Regions from separate parts of the Paenibacillus sp. PSB04 genome, predicted to be linked through region 2. Evidence: predicted binding sites of a transcription regulator. Region 2 holds the regulator's gene; each other region holds the start of a gene.

Region 1 (4,721 bases), 860 kb from region 2:
TCTAGCGATCTTAGCGAAGTGCTCCAGCGTACGAACCAATTGGGCTGTATAAGACATTTCGTTATCGTACCAAGCTACGGTTTTCACCAATTGCTGGTCACCGACTGTCAGAACTTTCGTCTGCGTGGCGTCAAAGAGCGAACCGAATGTGATGCCTTTGATATCGGAAGATACAATTTCGTCTTCCGTGTAGCCGAAAGTTTCTGGATCGGAAGCTTCTTTCATAGCAGCGTTAACTTGCTCAACCGTTACCTTGGTATTCAAAACGGCAACGAGTTCAGTCACGGAACCTGTTGGTACAGGTACACGTTGAGATGCCCCATCCAGTTTGCCCTTCAGTTCCGGAAGAACCAGGCCAATGGCTTTTGCGGCACCGGTGGAGTAGGGAACGATGTTCTCGGCTGAGGCGCGCGCAGCTCGGAAATTGCCTTTTGGATCCGGAGCGTCAAGCGTGTTCTGGTTTCCCGTGTATGCGTGAACGGTCGTCATCAGCCCGGATTGGATACCAAACTTGTCGTGCAGAGCTTTAGCCATAGGGGCCAGGCAGTTGGTTGTGCAGGAAGCGCCAGAAATGACGGTTTCCGTTCCGTCCAGTGTGTCATGGTTCACGTTGTATACGATCGTTTTCATGTCGCCTGTAGCAGGGGCGGAAATGACGACTTTCTTCGCTCCGCCTTTCAGGTGAAGCTCGGCTTTTTCTTTTGTGGTGAAGAAGCCCTTACATTCGAGAACAATATCAACGCCAAGCTCACCCCAAGGAAGATCTTCAGGATTCCGCTTAGCCAAAACCTTAACCTCTTTGCCGTTTACTTTGAAGGTTCCGTCATGGACTTCAATGTCACCGTGAAAAGTGCCTTGCGTCGTATCATATTTGAGCAGATGAGCTAACATTTTAGCGTTCGTAAGGTCGTTAATCGCTACAACCTCGACGCCTTCCACATCTTGAATTCGGCGAAAAGCGAGTCGTCCGATTCGTCCAAAACCGTTTATACCTACTTTTACAGTCACTGAAAATCCCCCTATAAGTTTTATTTATTCCAACAAGCCAATGCCAGCAATGAAATAATAATGACCCAGCGCTATTTCATTCTAGAATGGCTTGCTGTATAATGCGAAAAGAGACCGATTGGTATTTTTTTATATTAGCATGATATGAGTGAATTGCAAGGACGAATTGGGTAATTCGTTTAAAACAAATGAAATAAAATACGGTTCATACGGAGGAGCTCATGAAAAAAGGGGACAGAACAAGGGAACACATCATTATGAAATCGGCTGAAATTTTTAACCAGAGAGGATATGCCGGTACATCGCTAAACGATATTATTGCCGACACAGGAATTAAGAAGGGGGGCATCTATCGACATTTTGCCAGTAAAGACGAGATCGCGCTTGAAGCCTACAATTATGCTGCCAGTATGGTCACCAGTAAATTTTCTGAAGCGGTCGATCAAGAGCAGTCTGCGTCAGGAAAGTTGGTTGCTTTTTTTCGTGTCTATGAGAACGTCGTCAGCGATCCCCCATTTATTGGCGGATGTCCCATGCAGAATACAGCTGTAGAAAGTGACGATACTCATTCGGAGCTTTGTGGTCAGGCAAGGCAAGGGATGCATACCTTCTTGGATATGATGAAAAGTATTATTCGTGACGGCATTCAAGCTGGGGAGTTTAGGGAGGATCTGGATGTGGATGCGCTAGCATCATTTACATTTTCCTTGTTGGAAGGAGGGATTTTACTCAGCAAGTTGGATGGGGATAACAAGCACATGCTAATGAATACACAAATCTTCTCATCCTATTTGCAGCAATGCTGCCTAAAGACCAGTTAATCTGGTGTACTGGCACATCGGAACGGAACTGGGCAGCTGTCTTATGCAATAGCCCAAACGGGTGGTTTTTGTATTTTTCACGGAGTTGTAAGAAAGAATTGATCTTTACTTGAACGTTTAGAGGAGAAGGTGTGACCATGATTGCAAGGCTAAACGTCGAATATATAATAAATTTTAAGTATCAGCTTTTGTAATATTTCAACTGCATTTCTCACACATTTGGGGAAATGCCAACTTACTATGTGAAAAAGTTCTCTTTTTATTCACGAAGGAGCAGAGCATAGGTTAGCCCCCGAAGGTCGTAGAGTTTTACGTCTAAACCTGATGTTTTTATTTTTCATTGTGTGTACAGGAACAGCGTGGAAGGGAGGAAGTTAAGATGGGAATCGATACGGTGCTATGGAGTAAACTCGTGACTGGAATGACACTAGGATTCCACGCTATTTTCGCGACACTTGGCGTGGGTATCCCATTAATGATTTCACTCGCCGAGTTTATCGGTATTCGTAAGAAAGATCTTCACTATATTCTAATGGCAAAGAGGTGGTCACGAGGGTTCGTTATCTCTGTTGCAGTAGGCGTAGTCACAGGAACAGCAATTTCGTTACAACTCTCCTTGGTATGGCCCAATTTTATGAAACTTGCGGGAAATGTTATTGCACTTCCATTGTTTATGGAAGTGTTCGCCTTCTTTTTTGAAGCCATTTTCCTAGGGATTTACCTGTACACGTGGGAACGGTTTAAAAACCCGATGATGCATTGGTTACTAACGATTCCTGTTGTCATCGGTGCAGGGATGTCAGCAGTATTTATCACGACGGTTAACGGATTTATGAATCAACCAGGGGGATTTACGTTTGAAGGAGGACAATTCACAGCCGTTGACCCCGTTCAAGCCATGCTGAGTACGGCAACATTCTCCAAGGTGTTTCATGTATTAAGTTCGGCCTATTTAACAGGAGCTGCTCTGCTTGCAGGTGTTGCAGCATTCGCAATACTTCGAAAAGGGGTTTCAGCATACCACAAAAAAGCCTTAAAGCTGATGATGGCTGTCGTTTTGTTGTTCAGTTTAGTAAACACATTAGCCGGAGACGTATCCGCTAAGTTTTTGGCCGAACATCAACCTGAAAAACTTGCGGCTGCCGAATGGCATTTTGAAACGGAAAGCGGCGCAGATTTGATATTGTTAGGGTGGCTTAATGCTGAGCATGAAATTATAGGAGCACTCCACCTTCCCAAATTTCTGAGTTTCTTGGCTTTTGGAGATTTCAATGCAGAAGTAACGGGCCTTAATGAATTTCCTATCGATGAACAACCATCACTCGTGGTTCATTATTTTTTCGATTTAATGGCAACCATTGGATTTTTATTCTTAGGCATTTCCTTTCTGTATTTCCTATTTGTATTTTGGAAAAAGCGTAACGAACTCAACAAGTGGATACTGCGAATGATTGCATTAGGAGCACCGCTTGCTTTTTTAGGAGTTGAACTGGGATGGTTTTACGCAGAACTCGGCAGACAACCTTGGATCATCCGAGGATATATGCGTGTAGAGGAAGCGGCTACGACATCCCCAAGCGTCAGGATCCTTTTTTTCTTTTTCCTTCTACTATACATCGTATTGGGAACCGTTAGTGTTCTTGTGCTTCGTCGCATGTTCTATAACAATCCGGCGGAAGTTGAGATGGAGACGTGGACGCAGCGTGCAAGCGACAAATCAACATTGAAGGGTGAGCACACATGATGAATTACGAATTGATTGGAATTTCCGTGCTATGGTTGTTTTTGTACGGATATATCATCATCGCTTCCATTGATTTTGGCGCAGGTTTCTTTGCCTTTTATGCTCGTTTAACCAAACAGGATCATGTCATCAATAAACTGATTTCTCGTTACTTATCGCCAGTTTGGGAAATCACGAATGTATTTTTCGTTTTTTTCTACATTGGCATCATTGGCTTTTTCCCGGAAACCTCCTATTATTATGGATCAGCCATGCTTGTCCCAGGAAGTCTTGCGGTCATTTTGCTCGCTATACGCGGTTCATTCTATGCATTTGAAAATTATGGCTCCAAACATAATATGGTTTATCTGTTTCTGTATGGAGCAACCGGAGTGCTTATTCCTGCTTCCTTGTCAGTGGCGCTGACATTATCCGAAGGCGGATTTATTTTGAAACAAGGAGAGACGGCCTCGTTGGATTACTGGGCACTCTTGAGCAGTCCACTGTCTTGGAGCATCGTTGGACTGGCTATCGTATCTGTTTTATTCATTAGCGCTGCGTTTCTCGCTTTTTACGCTTCGCGCGCTGAAGATCATGCTGCATTGAAATTGATGCGAACCTATGCGCTTTTTTGGAGCACGCCTACAATCGTTATCGCACTGACAGCATTTATTTTTTTAGGTCAACACAATGAGCGGCATTTCCAAAATATGATGGATTTATGGTGGCTTCTCGCGCTCTCCGTTGCCTTTTTCATGATTGCCATGTGGTTATTATACCGAGGAGGCCGTTACGGGATGGCGTTTATATGCATCATGCTGCAATTCTTCAGTGCTTTTTTTGCTTACGGCATTGGGCAATATCCTTACATTCTTGATCCATACATCACCATTCAAAGTAGTGTCACCTCTTCGTCTATGGGATTCGCACTGGTTGTGGCGTTTATCGGTGGTATGTGCCTCTTAGTTCCTTCATTGATCTTGGTCTTCAGGCTTTTTCTGTTTGATGCAGATTATGTGAAAGGAAACAAATAGACTAGTACATTGTTTCTTACGGGAATATTCCCTCAAGGCCACTTTCCGGAAGGAGGAGAGTTTTTACGTGAAGAGAAATAAAAACCTCGTTGCTCAACACATGTCTGCACAACGAAAATATGTTGTTCTTCTTGG
Region 2 (4,721 bases):
ACTGGTTCAGCTTGTCCGATGAATGATCCACAAAATCGAACTTCAGCGTCCGGGTGCCGACGACGGATTTGCCTTCGGTGGAGATTTTATCCGCCAAATCAGCCAAATTTACATTCGGCTTCAAATCGAGTTTCAAATCCACCTGATCGCGGGTAATATTAAAATGTGCGTTATTCACGCCCTGATAATTGCTGACGATTTTTTGCAGCGGACCCTGCAGGGTCGTTTGCCGATAAAAGAACCAGCCGCCAAACAGTACGGCTACCGAAACCACAACAGTTATAATAATAGGCAATGGACGCAATTTCACTTGTTGTCCCCCTTTCGAAATGGTAAAGCAAAAAAAAGTAAACTTTAGATGACAAAAATAAATATTTCGTTAGCGGTTCAAGTCCATTGGTAGGCCATCATGCTTCTGTTCCAGTCCGATTCGATGGATGGTTTTGCGCTTGTCGCGAAACACAAGCATCTCTTCGTTAGATACACGCATCTGACCGCACTTCTATATACCATGTTTTTCAATAAAGAGCAGAAAAATCTTGTTCCAAGCTGAAGCGGGCTGCTGAATTTTACTGAAAAACGCTATCCTCTAATTATAGTACAATCCGGGCTGTTCGTCATATATATCTCTTCAATACAAATAAGAGTATATCACATTGTATATACTAAATCGAAGGTAAAGTGTGAATATATTTTAAATATTATCCTTTGTAAGCCAAAGAACCCCATTTGAGGATGAGGTTCTTTCTGCATGATATGGCCGTTTAAACATAATCATCGATTGGGCAGCGTGAACGGGCTGCCGATTTCCGCTCCGTCGCTGAACCGGTAAAATTGATAGTAATAGTGATCTTTCACCTTGTAGAACAGCTGCCATACGTATTCTCCGTTATAAACACCCGGTACGAGGCGCATGTCTTTGATGCCGGGAATGGTGCTTTTGATTTTGGCCTTCATCTTCTCTTTGGACATACCGCTGCTCAAAAGCTCTTGATGTACGGTATTCTGGCCTTCCTTGGGTTTTCCCTGATCGGTGAACTGCACCCAGACCATGACCTCCTGGCCTGTCTTGTTCGTCCCTTCCACGACCCAGTAGATGCTGTTCTGGTCCCACACCGACTTTTGGGCATCGGCGACCGACACGATTCCGGCTTCCTGCTTCGCTTTGGCAATAGCGGTGTCCTTTTCGCTCCATTGATCCTGCAGCACGTAAATAAAATAACGGTAAGCGCCGAAAATGATCAGCAGCAGGGCGACAATGCCGAGAAAGATCCATTTTTTCTTGTTCTTCAACCTGAACTTCCTTTCTGAAAGGTGAGCTAATCATCCCGGTCTTATCGGGAGAGAAGACCTTCAAAAGCCGCTTGGGCTTCCCTGCGGATGCGTTCCTCGTCCAGGGTGAGACAGCTGCCGTGCTTCACGACCTGCTTCCCGTCCACCCAGACATGCTCAACGTCCTTCGCGCTGGCCGAATAAATGACGTGTGAAATGAAGTCCGTACGCGGCAGAAAATGAGCCTGATCCGTATTCACCGCGATAAAATCCGCCTTCATCCCGGCCTCAAGTGCACCGACTCCCTCCAGGAACAAGGATTGGGCTCCGTAGATCGTGCCCATACGCAGTGCTTCCGCCGCGGGAACCGCCGTCGGATCTCCCGAGACGCCCTTATGTATCAAAGCGGCAAGGCGCATTTCTTCAAACATGTCCAAATTGTTGTTGCTCGCCGCACTGTCGGTTCCCAGGGAAACCGTAATGCCTGCCTGCATCATGTCGGTAACGCGGGCCACACCGCTCGCCAGCTTCAGGTTGCTGCCAGGGTTGTGTGATACCGTCACGTGATGCTTCGCCAAAATGTCGATTTCCTCGTCTGTTAAATGGACCGCGTGTGCCAGAATCGTCGGCCGTGAGAACATGCCGAGCTTCTCCAAATGAATCGCCGGACGCGTTCCATAATCGCGTACGTTCTGCTCCACTTCCGCCTTGGTCTCCGACATATGCGTATGCATCGGCAGATCCAGGTCATGCGCCGCCTGAACGAACTTCTCGATAAAATCAGGAGGGCATGTGTACGGGGCATGCGGAGAAATCATTGCCGTGATCCGGCCGTCTGCCTGCCCGTGCCAGTCCTTGGCGAACTGAATGGCTTCGTTCAGCTTGTGCCGCTGCACATCCTCCGGGCACAGACCGATGACACCCCGGGTCAGGGCAGCGCGCATGCCGGATTCAGTCACCACTTTGCCCACCTGATCCATATGATCGTACATATCGAGGAACGTCGTCGTGCCGCCCTTCAGCATTTCAAGCACGGACAGCGAAGTCCCCCAGCAGACGTCACTGGACGTGAATTTCGCTTCCATCGGCCACATTTTTTCCTGCAGCCATTCCTGGAGCACCATGTCATCTCCGTAACCTCGCAGCAGCGACATGGCGGTATGTCCATGGGTGTTGATCAGGCCCGGCATAAAAAATAAATGCGTGCCGTCGACGACCTGTACGCCTTCCTCCAGCTGCGGCTCATCTTCACCGATATAGGTGATGCGGTCGCCCTCAATGACCATCCAGCCGTGCAATACCGGCTGCTCCGGCCGCAAAACGGCAAAGCTGCCGTTCTTGATGGCCCATTTAGGATTGGCGCTCCGGCTGCTGGAGCTCTTCAAATTGTCCGTCATCTTCCGTGTCGTCCTTTCCGTTGTTCAAATAATAAGCCAGGCTGAGCAAATCCGTCGTAAAATCGGCGGCATGGATCCGGATGCTAGCCGGCGCCTTCAGAATCGTCGGCGCAAAATTCAGAATCGCTTCGATCCCGGCCGCAATCAGCTGATCGGCGACGTTTTGCGCTTCGAAATCCGGGACGGTAATGATCCCGATCCGGATATTTTTGCTTTGTATCGTTTCTTTCAGCTCATCCATGGCCTGTACCGTCAAGGTGTTGATCCGCGTGCCGATTTTGGACGGATTGGCGTCAAACACGGCCACGATCTTCATATTCTCCTTCAGGTAAAAGTTATAGTTGGACAAAGCTTGACCAAGATTCCCCGCTCCGACCAGCACCGCGTTGATCTGCTGGTCCAAATTCAGAATTTGACGGATCTTCTCGATGAGATAGGACACGTCATACCCTATCCCCTTACGGCCAAAATCCCCGAAATACGCCAAATCCTTGCGGATCTGCGCCGGGTTGAGATCCAGCTTCTGCCCGAGCTCCTGGGAGGAGACCGTGGCCACCTCCCGCTTGTTCAGCTCATTTAGATATCTAAGATATATAGGCAATCTGCGGACAACCGCCTCGGATATTTTCTCCGATTTCATGCATGTTCCCCCTATTGAACGGCTTGAATATTTATTTGGTTATATAGATTGAACTAAAGTTGTGCATTGAACTTCCTGTTCTAACCGCTTTAGTTCATTCTATCTAATGGACTCATTTAAGACACACCGTCCTGATGAAGCCATTCAGAGATGCGCGGAACCATCTGGTCTGTCTGCATATGCTCCATTTTCGGTCCAGGCAGCGAGTACAGGAAGTACTTCCCGTAATACGATTCGATGACACGCGTATCGTATACGATGACGATGCCCCGGTCGTGGGCGGTGCGGACCAGCCGCCCGAAGCCCTGCTTGAAGCGGATGACGGCCTGCGGGACCGACAGCTTCATGAACGGGTTCTTCTTCTGGCGCTGCAGCAGCTCGCTCTTCGCTTCCACCAGCGGATGGTTCGGCGGCTGGAACGGGAGCCGGACGATGGCCAGGCACGTCAGCGCTTCACCCGGGATGTCCACGCCTTCCCAGAAGCTGCTCGTTCCAAGCAGCACCGAAGCGCTGCTGTCCGTAAACCGCCGGATCAGCTTCGTGCGGCTGCCGCTGTCTACGCCCTGTCCAAGCACGGCGATGTCGCTTTGTGCAAGGGCTTCTTTCAGCGGCTCGTATACCTGGCGCAGCATGCGGTATGAGGTGAACAGCACCAGCATCCGGCCGTGGGTCGCGATCGCGGCGTCCGCTAGTGAGCGGGCCAGCGTTTCGACAAACAGGGCGTCCCCGACGCTTCCCTTCACGCTTGGAAAATCCCGCGGAATGACGAGCAGCGCCTGGTCCCTGTACCGGAACGGGGACGGAAGCTGGACCGTCACAAGGCGTCCGCTGTCCTGGTCCTCCTGCAGTCCGAGGTTATCGATCATATACTGGAACGATTTATCTACGGATAAGGTGGCGGACGTCAGGATGACGCTCTTTTTCTTATCAAAAAACAGTTCCTTGAGCTGCTTGCTGACGTCAACCGGAACAGCGTACAGCTGGAGCGATTTGCTGCGGAAATGGCCGCTCGCTTCCATCCAGTACACGACGGTTTCGTCGTTCAGCGTCATAAAGAAGCGGAGATTCTCCCGCTCGGAGCTGAGGTCCTTGAGCAGCCCGCCGATATCGGTGATCAGGCTGTCGGAACCGTAATCATCCTGCTCCTCCTTGTATTCGGCCAGCATCTTTTCACCTTTGCGGACGATTTCCCCTACCGTGACAAAGATCTGGTTTTCGAGCGCCGCCAGCGTCTCCCACTCTTTCGGCTTTTTCCCCGGCTGAAGGCGCAGCGTATACTGGCCGCCGTCGCCGGGAGCAGCGTCGCTCCGTTCCGGAAGCAGGCTGAAGAGCAATTCGCTCAGCTTGTCCCAGTGCTCTTTGACATCGACCAAATCCTCGCTCATCCGGTCGATAACGGCGGTCCATTCACC
Region 3 (4,721 bases), 2.5 Mb from region 2:
AGATGATGGTCAAGCTGGGATACGTCGAGAAGGTGGAGTACTACCTGCGCAAACGCGTCAATCCGGTAGCGATCGAAGTGTTCTCCGACGTGGAGCCAGATCCGTCCGTCGAGACGGTAGAGCGCGGCACGAGACTGATGGAGAGCTTTAAGCCCGACTGCATTATCGCACTTGGCGGCGGCTCCCCGATGGATGCGGCCAAGGCGATGTGGCTCTTCTACGAATATCCGGACACCAGCTTCCACTCGCTGAAGCAGAAGTTCATGGATATCCGCAAGCGGGTCTATAAGTATCCGCGGCTTGGCGAAAAGGCACAGTTTGTCGCGATCCCGACCACTTCGGGCACCGGCTCGGAAGTGACTTCTTTTGCGGTCATCACGGACAAGAAGGAAGGGAATACGAAGTATCCGCTCGCCGATTACGAGCTGACGCCGGACGTGGCGATCATCGACCCGGAATTCGTGTACACCCTGCCGAAAACGGCGGTGGCCGACACCGGTATGGATGTCCTCACGCATGCCATCGAGGCGTACGTTTCCGTCATGGCGAGCGATTACACCGACGGGCTTGCGCTTCATGCGATCCGGCTGGTGTTTGAAAATCTGGAAAAGTCCTTCCACACGGCGGATCCGCTGGCCAGGGAGAAGATGCATAACGCGTCGACGATTGCCGGCATGGCGTTTGCCAACGCCTTCCTCGGCATCAACCACAGCCTGGCCCACAAGTGGGGCGGCCAGTACCATACGGCCCACGGGCGGACGAATGCGATCCTGATGCCGCATGTCATCCGGTACAATGCGCAGAAACCGACGAAGTTCGCGTCCTTCCCGAAATACAACCATTTCGTGGCCGACCTTCGCTATGCGGAAATCGCCCGTATGCTTGGCCTGCCGTCCCGGAATACGGAGGAAGGCGTCAACAGCCTGATCGAGGCGGTGCGCAAGTTGAACCAATCGCTGGGCATTCCGGAGAAATTCCAGGATCTCGGCTTTGACCCGGCCGATTTCGAGGCAAAAGTGGATTATTTGGCCGACCGTGCGTTCGAAGACCAGTGCACGACGGCCAACCCGCGGATGCCGCTGGTCAGTGAACTGGCGGACGTTTACCGGAACGCCTTCTACGGCAAATTCTAGGAGCTGCACCGCATGATCCAGCCGGCTGCCGACCGAAAGCGTCGGCAGCCTTCTTGTCTCAGAATCGTGATGTGCGTTGATGGCAGTGGAAAGGAGTGATTCATATGCTGTCCGGCGTTATTTTGGCAGGCGGCAATCATGGTTCTACGAAAGGCGCACCTACCCTATTCCGGATGATTCAAGGAGAAACGCTGCTGCAGCGGCAGATCCGTGAAATGCGGAAGTGCTGCGGCGAGATTACGATCGTGACGGACGATCCCCGGCCGCTGCTTCGCCAGGTGGACCGGGATATCCGGATCATTACGGATTATTATGTCGGAAAAGGAATGCTTGGCGGCATGCACGCGGGCCTCTCCCTGTCTAAACACCGGGCCGTGTGGATTATCGGCTGCCACATGCCGTATCCCTCGGCCGACGCCGCTGAGCTGATGGCGCTGAGGCTGGAGGACGGGCTCGACGCCGTCCTGCCGATGATCGGCGGCAGGCTCCATCCGCTTCACGGTATTTATGATCGCTCCTGCGCCGTGTATTTTGGGCAGTTTCTGGAGAGCGGCCATACGGAAGCTGATGGTCTGGTTCGCCAGCTTCGTTATCTGACGGTTGCGGAAACGGATTTCGGGTATCAAGGCATGGACGGCGGCTTTGTTCGCACACTCGAAGATGCTTGGGGAGATGCGCTGACCGAATTTTTGGCTGACGAAGGGAAAGCATCTAGATCGTTCAAATAAAAATAACGGCAGCGAAGATGGTGAGAAAAGTAAAAAGAGTGAGAAAAATCACTGTCTTTAACCTGTGAAAAAAGTAACATGAAAGCATAGAAAACGGAGGTGCTTGATCATGGCGATGAAAGAAAGCGAAGTAAAGAACCGGGCTGGATTCGAGGAGGCATGGCGCGGTTTTGCGGGAGGCAGCTGGCAGAAAAATATTGACGTCAATTCATTTATCGGGCGCAATCTCACACCGTATGAGGGCGATGAGCAGTTCCTTGCGCCGCCAACGGAGAACACGCTGGATCTGTGGAAGCAGGTCAGCCAGCTGTTAAAGGAAGAGCGGGAGCGGGGCGGCATTCACGACGTGGACGTGAACACGGTCTCCACCATAACCTCGCATGCAGCGGGATACATCGACCAGGACAAGGAAACCATCGTCGGATTGCAGACCGACGCACCGCTTAAGCGTGCCGTTCAGCCGTTCGGCGGCATCCGGATGGTCGTCGATGCCTGCAATGCGTACGGGTATCAATTGAACCCGGAACTGGAGCGTATTTTTACCGATCTGCGCAAGACGCATAACCAAGGCGTGTTCGATGCCTATACGTCCGAGATGCGCGCAGCCCGCAAGGCCGGCATCATCACGGGCCTTCCGGATGCCTACGGACGGGGCCGGATTATCGGCGACTACCGCCGCGTGGCGCTGTACGGTGTCGACCGCCTCATCCAAGGCAAGAAGGAGGAGCTGCTCCAGCTCGAAGTCGATGCGATGAGCGAAGACGTGATCCGGCTGCGCGAAGAGCTGTCCGAACAGATCCGAAGCCTCGGCGAGCTGAAGGCGATGGCCGCATCTTACGGACATGATATCTCGAGACCTGCGATGAACGCCAAAGAGGCGGTGCAGTGGCTCTACTTCGCTTATCTGGCAGCCATTAAGGAGCAGAACGGAGCGGCGATGAGCCTTGGACGGGTATCCAGCTTCCTGGACATTTATATCGAGCGCGACCTCGTGGAAGGTACGCTGACGGAGAGCCTGGCGCAGGAAATCGTCGACCATTTCGTCATGAAGCTGCGGATCGTCAAATTTTTGCGCACGCCGGACTACAACGAGCTGTTCAGCGGCGATCCGACATGGGTGACCGAGTCGGTTGGCGGCATGGGGCTTGACGGCAAAACGCGCGTGACGCGGAACTCCTTCCGCTTCCTGCATACCCTCTACAACCTGGGACCTGCGCCGGAGCCGAACCTGACGGTGCTGTGGTCGGCGCAGCTGCCGGAGAACTTCAAGAAGTTCTGCGCCAAAGTGTCGGCCGAGACCAGTTCGATCCAGTACGAGAACGACGACCTGATGCGTCCGCACTTCGGCGACGATTACGGCATCGCCTGCTGCGTATCCGCGATGCGGATCGGCAAACAGATGCAGTTCTTCGGAGCCCGGGCCAATCTGGCCAAGGCGCTCTTGTACGCCGTCAACGGCGGCGTCGACGAGAAGAGCGGCGCCCAGGTCGGACCGGCCATCGCGCCGATCACGTCCGAGGTGCTGGACTATGAGGAAGTGAAAGCAAAGTTCGACGTCATCCAAGATTGGCTGGCGAAATTGTACATCAACACACTGAACGTGATCCATTATATGCATGACAAATACTGCTACGAGCGCATCGAAATGGCCCTTCATGACCGGGATATTGTCCGGACGATGGCCTGCGGCATCGCCGGCCTGTCGGTCGTGGCCGACAGCTTGAGCGCCATTCGTTACGCGAAGGTTCGCCCGATCCGCAACGAAAAGGGGATCGCGGTCGATTTTGAAATCGAAGGCGAGTATCCGCAGTACGGCAACAACGACGACCGTGTCGACCAGCTCGCCGTGGAGCTGGCGGAAGGGTTCATGAACCGGCTGCGCAAGCATAAGACGTACCGCGGCGCCATTCCGACCATGTCGGTTCTGACGATTACGTCAAACGTCGTATACGGCAAGAAGACGGGCAGCACGCCGGACGGCCGCAAGGCCGGGCAGCCGTTTGCACCGGGCGCGAACCCGATGCATGGACGCGACCGCAAAGGCGCGCTCGCTTCGCTGGCTTCGGTCGCCAAAATCCCTTACGAGCACAGCCTGGACGGCATTTCCAATACATTCTCGATCATTCCGAAGGCGCTGGGCAAAGAGGACGCAGCCAGACACAGCAACCTGGCGGCGCTGCTGGACGGCTATACCGCAAGCGGCGGACATCATCTGAACGTCAACGTCTTTAACCGTGAGCAGCTGCTGGATGCAATGGAGCATCCGGAGAACTATCCGCAGCTGACCATCCGGGTATCCGGGTATGCGGTCAACTTCATTAAGCTGACGCGGGAGCAGCAGCTGGATGTCATCAGCCGGACGTTCCACGGAGAGATCTGAACGGCCGTTACGATTCGCAGAGCAATAAAGCAGTGAAATCAAAAGTTGTCATGAAGAGAGGAGCGTGGCCCGCATGAAAGGCAGAATACATTCCATGGACACCTTCGGTACGGTGGACGGACCGGGCATCCGCTTCGTCCTGTTCATGCAGGGCTGCGCGCTGCAGTGCCAATTTTGCCATAACCCCGATACATGGGATACGAAGGGAGGACGCCAGGTTACCGTCGAGGAGATTCTCCGGGAAATCGAACCCTATGTGCCTTACTATAAAAGCTCGGGTGGCGGCATCACGGTGACGGGAGGCGAACCGACGCTTCAGGCGCCTTTTGTGGCGCAGCTGTTCAAGGCTTGCAAGGAGCGGTTCGGCCTGCATACGGCGCTCGACAGCTCGGGTTTCTGCGAACCGTCTCATGCAGGCGAGCTGATGCAGTATACGGATCTGGTCCTGCTCGATCTGAAGCAGCTGAACAACGAGAAGCA
Region 4 (4,721 bases), 3.0 Mb from region 2:
CGGCATCGCCGTGTCGGCGGCCTGCGCCGCGGCGATCCAGTTCCTGGTCATCCGCTCCGGCATGGGGGCTGCTCCGGCGCTGGCCTGGCTGGCCGGTACCGTCTATGCCCGCGGCTGGAGCGATTTGATCAGGCTGGCGGCGCTGCTGATCGTCCTGCTTCCGGCGGCCTGGCTGATCGGCCGCCGGGCGGACCTGCTGGGATTCGGCGATGCCGTATCCCAGGGGCTTGGCCTGGCGCTGACGCGGGCCCGGCTGCTCACAGCGCTGATCGGCGTGCTCATCGCGGCCGCCGTCGTTCAGGCCGTAGGCACGGTCGGTTTCGTCGGCCTGCTGGCCCCGCACGCCGTCCGCCTGCTGACCGGGCACCATACCCGGCGTGCGGTCGTCCTGTCGGCACTGCTCGGGGGCCTGCTGATGGTCATATCCGATATCGTCGGCCGGCTGCTGATCGCCCCCAAGGAAATTCCGGTCGGTCTTGTCGCAGCGGTCATCGGAACGCCTTACCTGCTCTTTTTGATGTTCCGCTCCAACCGGCTCAGGAAATAGCCTTCCGCCCCGGCCCCCTTCGCCTCAGCTGGAATAAGCTGGGGTGAAGGGGGTGAGACGCATGACGACATCCAAGCATTATTCGGCAGCCAAGAAGTATATGAACCGCCGGGTAAAGATCAAGACGAAGTACGGAAGCACGTTCTACGGTAAGATCGTCAAGGTCAGCAGTTCCAAGGTATACCTGAAGGTTTCCTCGGTCTCGAGCAGTCCCGGAAAGGCGCATATCTCGTTTTTTCCTTTCATTCTGCCGCTCGTACTGTTTGATCTGCTGGTGATTGTGCTGGCGGACGGCCGTCACCATCATGTTCCGCATCCACACTATCCACACGGTCCGTATCCCGGCCCATACCGTCGTCTATAATCGGACTTGTTTCTGCGGCTAACAACCGTTTACACCAGGCGGATTTCGACAAAATGGCTGGTAAAAGTTATCCTTTTGTCGTAATTTCATACAAAAAATGAAGCTGCACGCATGCCGCATTAAAGCGCTCTACATCCGGCAGCTGCGGGTTTCCCGCTTTGGAAGGCCCCCGAAAGGGGGCTTTTTTATATTTCCGGCACTTGGCACTATTTCTCACTTTGATTCTGTCCCTCAGAAGTAGTACATTATTAATTGAAATCATAAGGAGGTTTCCGAATTAATGTTCTATGAAGACAATGAGAATTTGAGCATCATGACCTACACCTTGAATAGCGGCATTAAAGGAACTGTACCTTTATCCAATAAGCAGATTCAGGAATGGATCGAGTGCTATCGCACGGATGCGAAATTCATCACAGCGATCGGTAAGGAGTTTTTTGGCCTGAATCCGGAGCTGGTCGCCGATTTTAAAGTGCATAATCGGTTCTCCAATTACGCTGAACTGATCAAGCCCGTGGTTCCTTCTTCGGAGTCCGACAACACGGATCAGCTGTCGAAGGCGTACGAAGAAAACCGGGTGTACTTCAAGGTCGATTGCAAATGCGGTACGACTTACACGACCTTTTCCCAATACTACACGACCAAATGGTATTGTTCCAAGTGCAAGGAAATCGTATTTTTGGACAAGAAGAAGGGCAGAGTGCCGACCGATAAGGGCGATGCCTGGTACATGACCAATAAATACTATGTGGCACGGGACTAGCATGATTTCACGAACGAGCCTGAAGCAGGCAACATATATAGAGGAACTGAAGAATTGGACGGCTGCGCCGAAAGGTGCGGGCGTCTTTTTTGTGCTTGAAGGGCCACATTTTTTAATATTTTGTGACTAATTTCACAAAATCAACGATTTGGGCTTTGTATTGTGACATTTATCACAATATTCGGATTCAAAGTCTGCCATGATACAGGAAGAAACGATGAAGCCAAGTTATCGGAACCTGTTAGGCGGGTTTTAAGAATAACGACAGGAAAGAGGGAAGAGACGATGGATGTAGTTATGCTGTCACGTATCCAGTTTGCCGCGACGACGATTTTTCACTTTTTTTTCGTGCCGCTGTCCATTGGGCTGGTGTTCACGATCGCGATCATGGAAACGATGTATGTCGTCAAAGGCAAAGAAGAGTACAAACGAATGGCTAAATTTTGGGGGAAGCTGTTCCTGATCAACTTCGCCGTCGGCGTGGTAACAGGGATTTTGCAGGAGTTCCAGTTCGGCATGAACTGGTCGGCTTACTCCCGCTTTGTGGGTGACGTCTTCGGGGCGCCGCTGGCGATCGAAGCGCTGCTTGCGTTTTTCCTCGAATCGACGTTTATCGGGCTGTGGATTTTCGGGTGGGAGCGCTTGTCCAAAAAGGTCCACATGATCTGCATCTGGCTGGTCGCGTTCGGCACGGTGATGTCGGCGTTCTGGATTTTGGCAGCCAACTCCTTTATGCAGCGTCCGGTCGGTTATACGATCCATAACGGCCGCGCGGAGATGAACGACTTTCTAGCTTTGATTACGAACGGCCAACTGCTGCTGGAGTTCCCGCATACGATTCTGGCGGCTTTTATGACCGGGGCCTTTCTGGTCACCGGGGTCAGCGCCTACAAGCTGCTGAAGAAGCAGGATACCGCCTTTTTCAAAAAATCTTTTGCCATTGCGGTGATCATCGGGCTTGTGTCCTCGATCGGCGTGGCACTGGTGGGCCACCAGCAGGCGCAATATTTGGTGAAAACCCAGCCGATGAAAATGGCTGCGACCGAAGCGCTCTGGGAAACGAGCAGCGATCCCGCGCCGTGGACGGTCACCGCATTTATCGATACGAAAAATCAGACCAATACCGGGGAATTTCAAATTCCCTATCTGCTCAGCTTTTTGTCTTACAGCAAGTTTTCCGGCGAAGTAACGGGGATGAAGGAGCTGCAGTCCCAATATGAACAGCAGTACGGTCCCGGGGATTACATTCCTCCGGTGCGCACGACCTTCTGGAGCTTCCGCATCATGGTGGCCAGCGGCTCGCTGCTGATTGTGCTCAGCTTGTACGGTGCCTATCTTGCGGCACGCAAAAAGCTCGACAACCGCAACACCTGGTTTATGCGCCTGATGCTGTTTGCCATTTCGCTGCCGTTTATCGCCAATACGTCGGGCTGGATCATGACGGAGATTGGACGCCAGCCTTGGACCGTATTCGGGCTGATGACGACCGCCGACGGGGTGTCGCCGAGCGTCACGGCCGGCCAGGTATTGTTCTCCATCATTGCTTTTACGGCCATTTACGCCATTCTGGCGGTGGTCATGGTGTATCTGTTCGTCCGCGTCATCAAAAAAGGACCGTACGCCGACAACGCTGCTCATTCGAATGAGTCGGCCGATCCATTTGATAAGGAGGGAGTTCCGCATGCTGTCTCTCAATGAGCTGTGGTTTGTCCTTGTAGCTGTCCTGTTTATCGGATTTTTCTTTCTGGAGGGTTTTGATTTCGGTGTCGGGATGTCCACGGGCATTCTGGCCAAAAACGATACGGAGCGCCGGGTGCTGATCAATTCGATCGGCCCCTTCTGGGATGCAAATGAAGTGTGGCTGCTGACGGCCGGCGGCGCGATGTTCGCCGCATTCCCGAACTGGTACGCGACGCTGTTCAGCGGATTTTATACGCCGCTGGTGCTCCTGCTGCTCGCCCTGATCGGGCGCGGGGTGGCTTTTGAATTCCGCGGCAAGGTGCAGACCGCAGCTTGGAAAAAAACGTGGGATGTCGTCATCTTCATCGGCAGTCTGCTGCCGCCGCTGCTGCTCGGCGTCGTCTTCGCCGACCTGATCCGGGGGCTGCCGATCGACCAGGCGATGGAGATGAAAGCCGGATTCTTCGGCGACATCGTCAACCTGTATTCCGTGGTCGGCGGGCTCACCATGGTAGTGCTCTGCCTCGTGCACGGACTGATGTTTACGACGCTTCGGGTCACCGGCGACCTGCAGGTGCGGGCCCGCCGCTTGGCGGAGGTGCTGCTTGCCCCGCTGGCGGTACTGATTGCGGCGTTCGGGGCGATGACCTATTTCGAAACGGACATTTTTGAGGGCCGTGCCTTCCTGCTGACCGTCATGGGCGTGGTGATCGTCGCCGCTTACGTGCTGGCCGCCGTTTTCATCGCCAAGCGCCGTGACGGCTGGGCATTCGGCATGACGGGCGCCGTCATTGCGCTGACGATTGCTTTCTTCTTTGCCGGACTGTTCCCGAACGTCATGATCAGCTCGATCGATCAGGCGTTCAACCTGACGCTGACCAACGCCGCATCGGGTCCGTATTCCCTGAAAGTCATGACGATCGTGGCTTTATCCCTGCTGCCGTTCGTGCTTGGCTATCAGATTTGGAGCTATTTCGTCTTTCATAAACGGGTTCACGAGCAGAGCCATCTGGAGTACTGAGCACGATGGATAAGCAGCTGCTGGGTTACAAAGGGATAAAGCCCGTTTTCGCCGTCATGCTGCTCCTGACGGTTTTGCAAGGCGTCTCCATCCTGATGATGGCCAAGGGGCTGGCAGAGGCCGTGTCGGCTCTGTTCGCCGGGGCGCCGCTATCCGGTCAGACCGGCAGGATCGCGATGTTCCTGGGTGCTTTCCTGCTCCGGCACGGGCTCGGACTGCTGCAGCAGAAAATCGGCAGCGCATTTGCGGACCGCACCGCGGCCGATGTCCGGGGGCGGGTGCTGCGCAAGCTGTTCCGGCTCGGCCCGCGGTTTGCGCGAACCGAAGGCACGGGCCATCTGGTCAC

The links. Region 2 encodes Rex, which represses fermentation and respiration genes when NADH is low (regulators of the CRP and FNR family bind a similar motif). Its sites were predicted from a motif close to TTGTGAAATATTTCACAA; they were not measured.
Region 1: a site for Rex is predicted at 2,070-2,087, ahead of K2F33_RS22655 (cytochrome ubiquinol oxidase subunit I). Genes of this name have one in related genera too.
Region 3: a site for Rex is predicted at 1,924-1,941, ahead of pflB (formate C-acetyltransferase). Genes of this name have one in related genera too.
Region 4: a site for Rex is predicted at 1,795-1,812, ahead of K2F33_RS05140 (cytochrome ubiquinol oxidase subunit I). Genes of this name have one in related genera too.

What each region holds. Positions count from the first base shown of each region.
Region 1 covers NZ_CP081301.1:4,886,815-4,891,535, forward strand. The annotation lists gene gap (type I glyceraldehyde-3-phosphate dehydrogenase) at 1-1,008, opposite strand, end outside; gene K2F33_RS22650 (TetR/AcrR family transcriptional regulator) at 1,230-1,829, shown strand; gene K2F33_RS22655 (cytochrome ubiquinol oxidase subunit I) at 2,209-3,573, shown strand; gene K2F33_RS22660 (cytochrome d ubiquinol oxidase subunit II) at 3,570-4,586, shown strand; gene cydD (thiol reductant ABC exporter subunit CydD) at 4,687-4,721, shown strand, end outside.
Region 2 covers NZ_CP081301.1:4,023,519-4,028,239, reverse strand. The annotation lists gene K2F33_RS18725 (hypothetical protein) at 1-310, opposite strand, end outside; gene K2F33_RS18720 (cell wall elongation regulator TseB-like domain-containing protein) at 775-1,293, opposite strand; gene K2F33_RS18715 (amidohydrolase) at 1,335-2,669, opposite strand; gene K2F33_RS18710 (redox-sensing transcriptional repressor Rex) at 2,623-3,309, opposite strand; gene dinG (ATP-dependent DNA helicase DinG) at 3,426-4,721, opposite strand, start outside.
Region 3 covers NZ_CP081301.1:6,573,043-6,577,763, reverse strand. The annotation lists gene adhE (bifunctional acetaldehyde-CoA/alcohol dehydrogenase) at 1-1,133, shown strand, start outside; gene K2F33_RS30245 (molybdenum cofactor guanylyltransferase) at 1,238-1,861, shown strand; gene pflB (formate C-acetyltransferase) at 1,971-4,241, shown strand; gene pflA (pyruvate formate-lyase-activating protein) at 4,315-4,721, shown strand, end outside.
Region 4 covers NZ_CP081301.1:1,029,902-1,034,622, reverse strand. The annotation lists gene K2F33_RS05155 (iron ABC transporter permease) at 1-547, shown strand, start outside; gene K2F33_RS05150 (hypothetical protein) at 609-911, shown strand; gene K2F33_RS05145 (hypothetical protein) at 1,192-1,674, shown strand; gene K2F33_RS05140 (cytochrome ubiquinol oxidase subunit I) at 1,960-3,372, shown strand; gene cydB (cytochrome d ubiquinol oxidase subunit II) at 3,356-4,375, shown strand; gene K2F33_RS05130 (ABC transporter ATP-binding protein/permease) at 4,381-4,721, shown strand, end outside.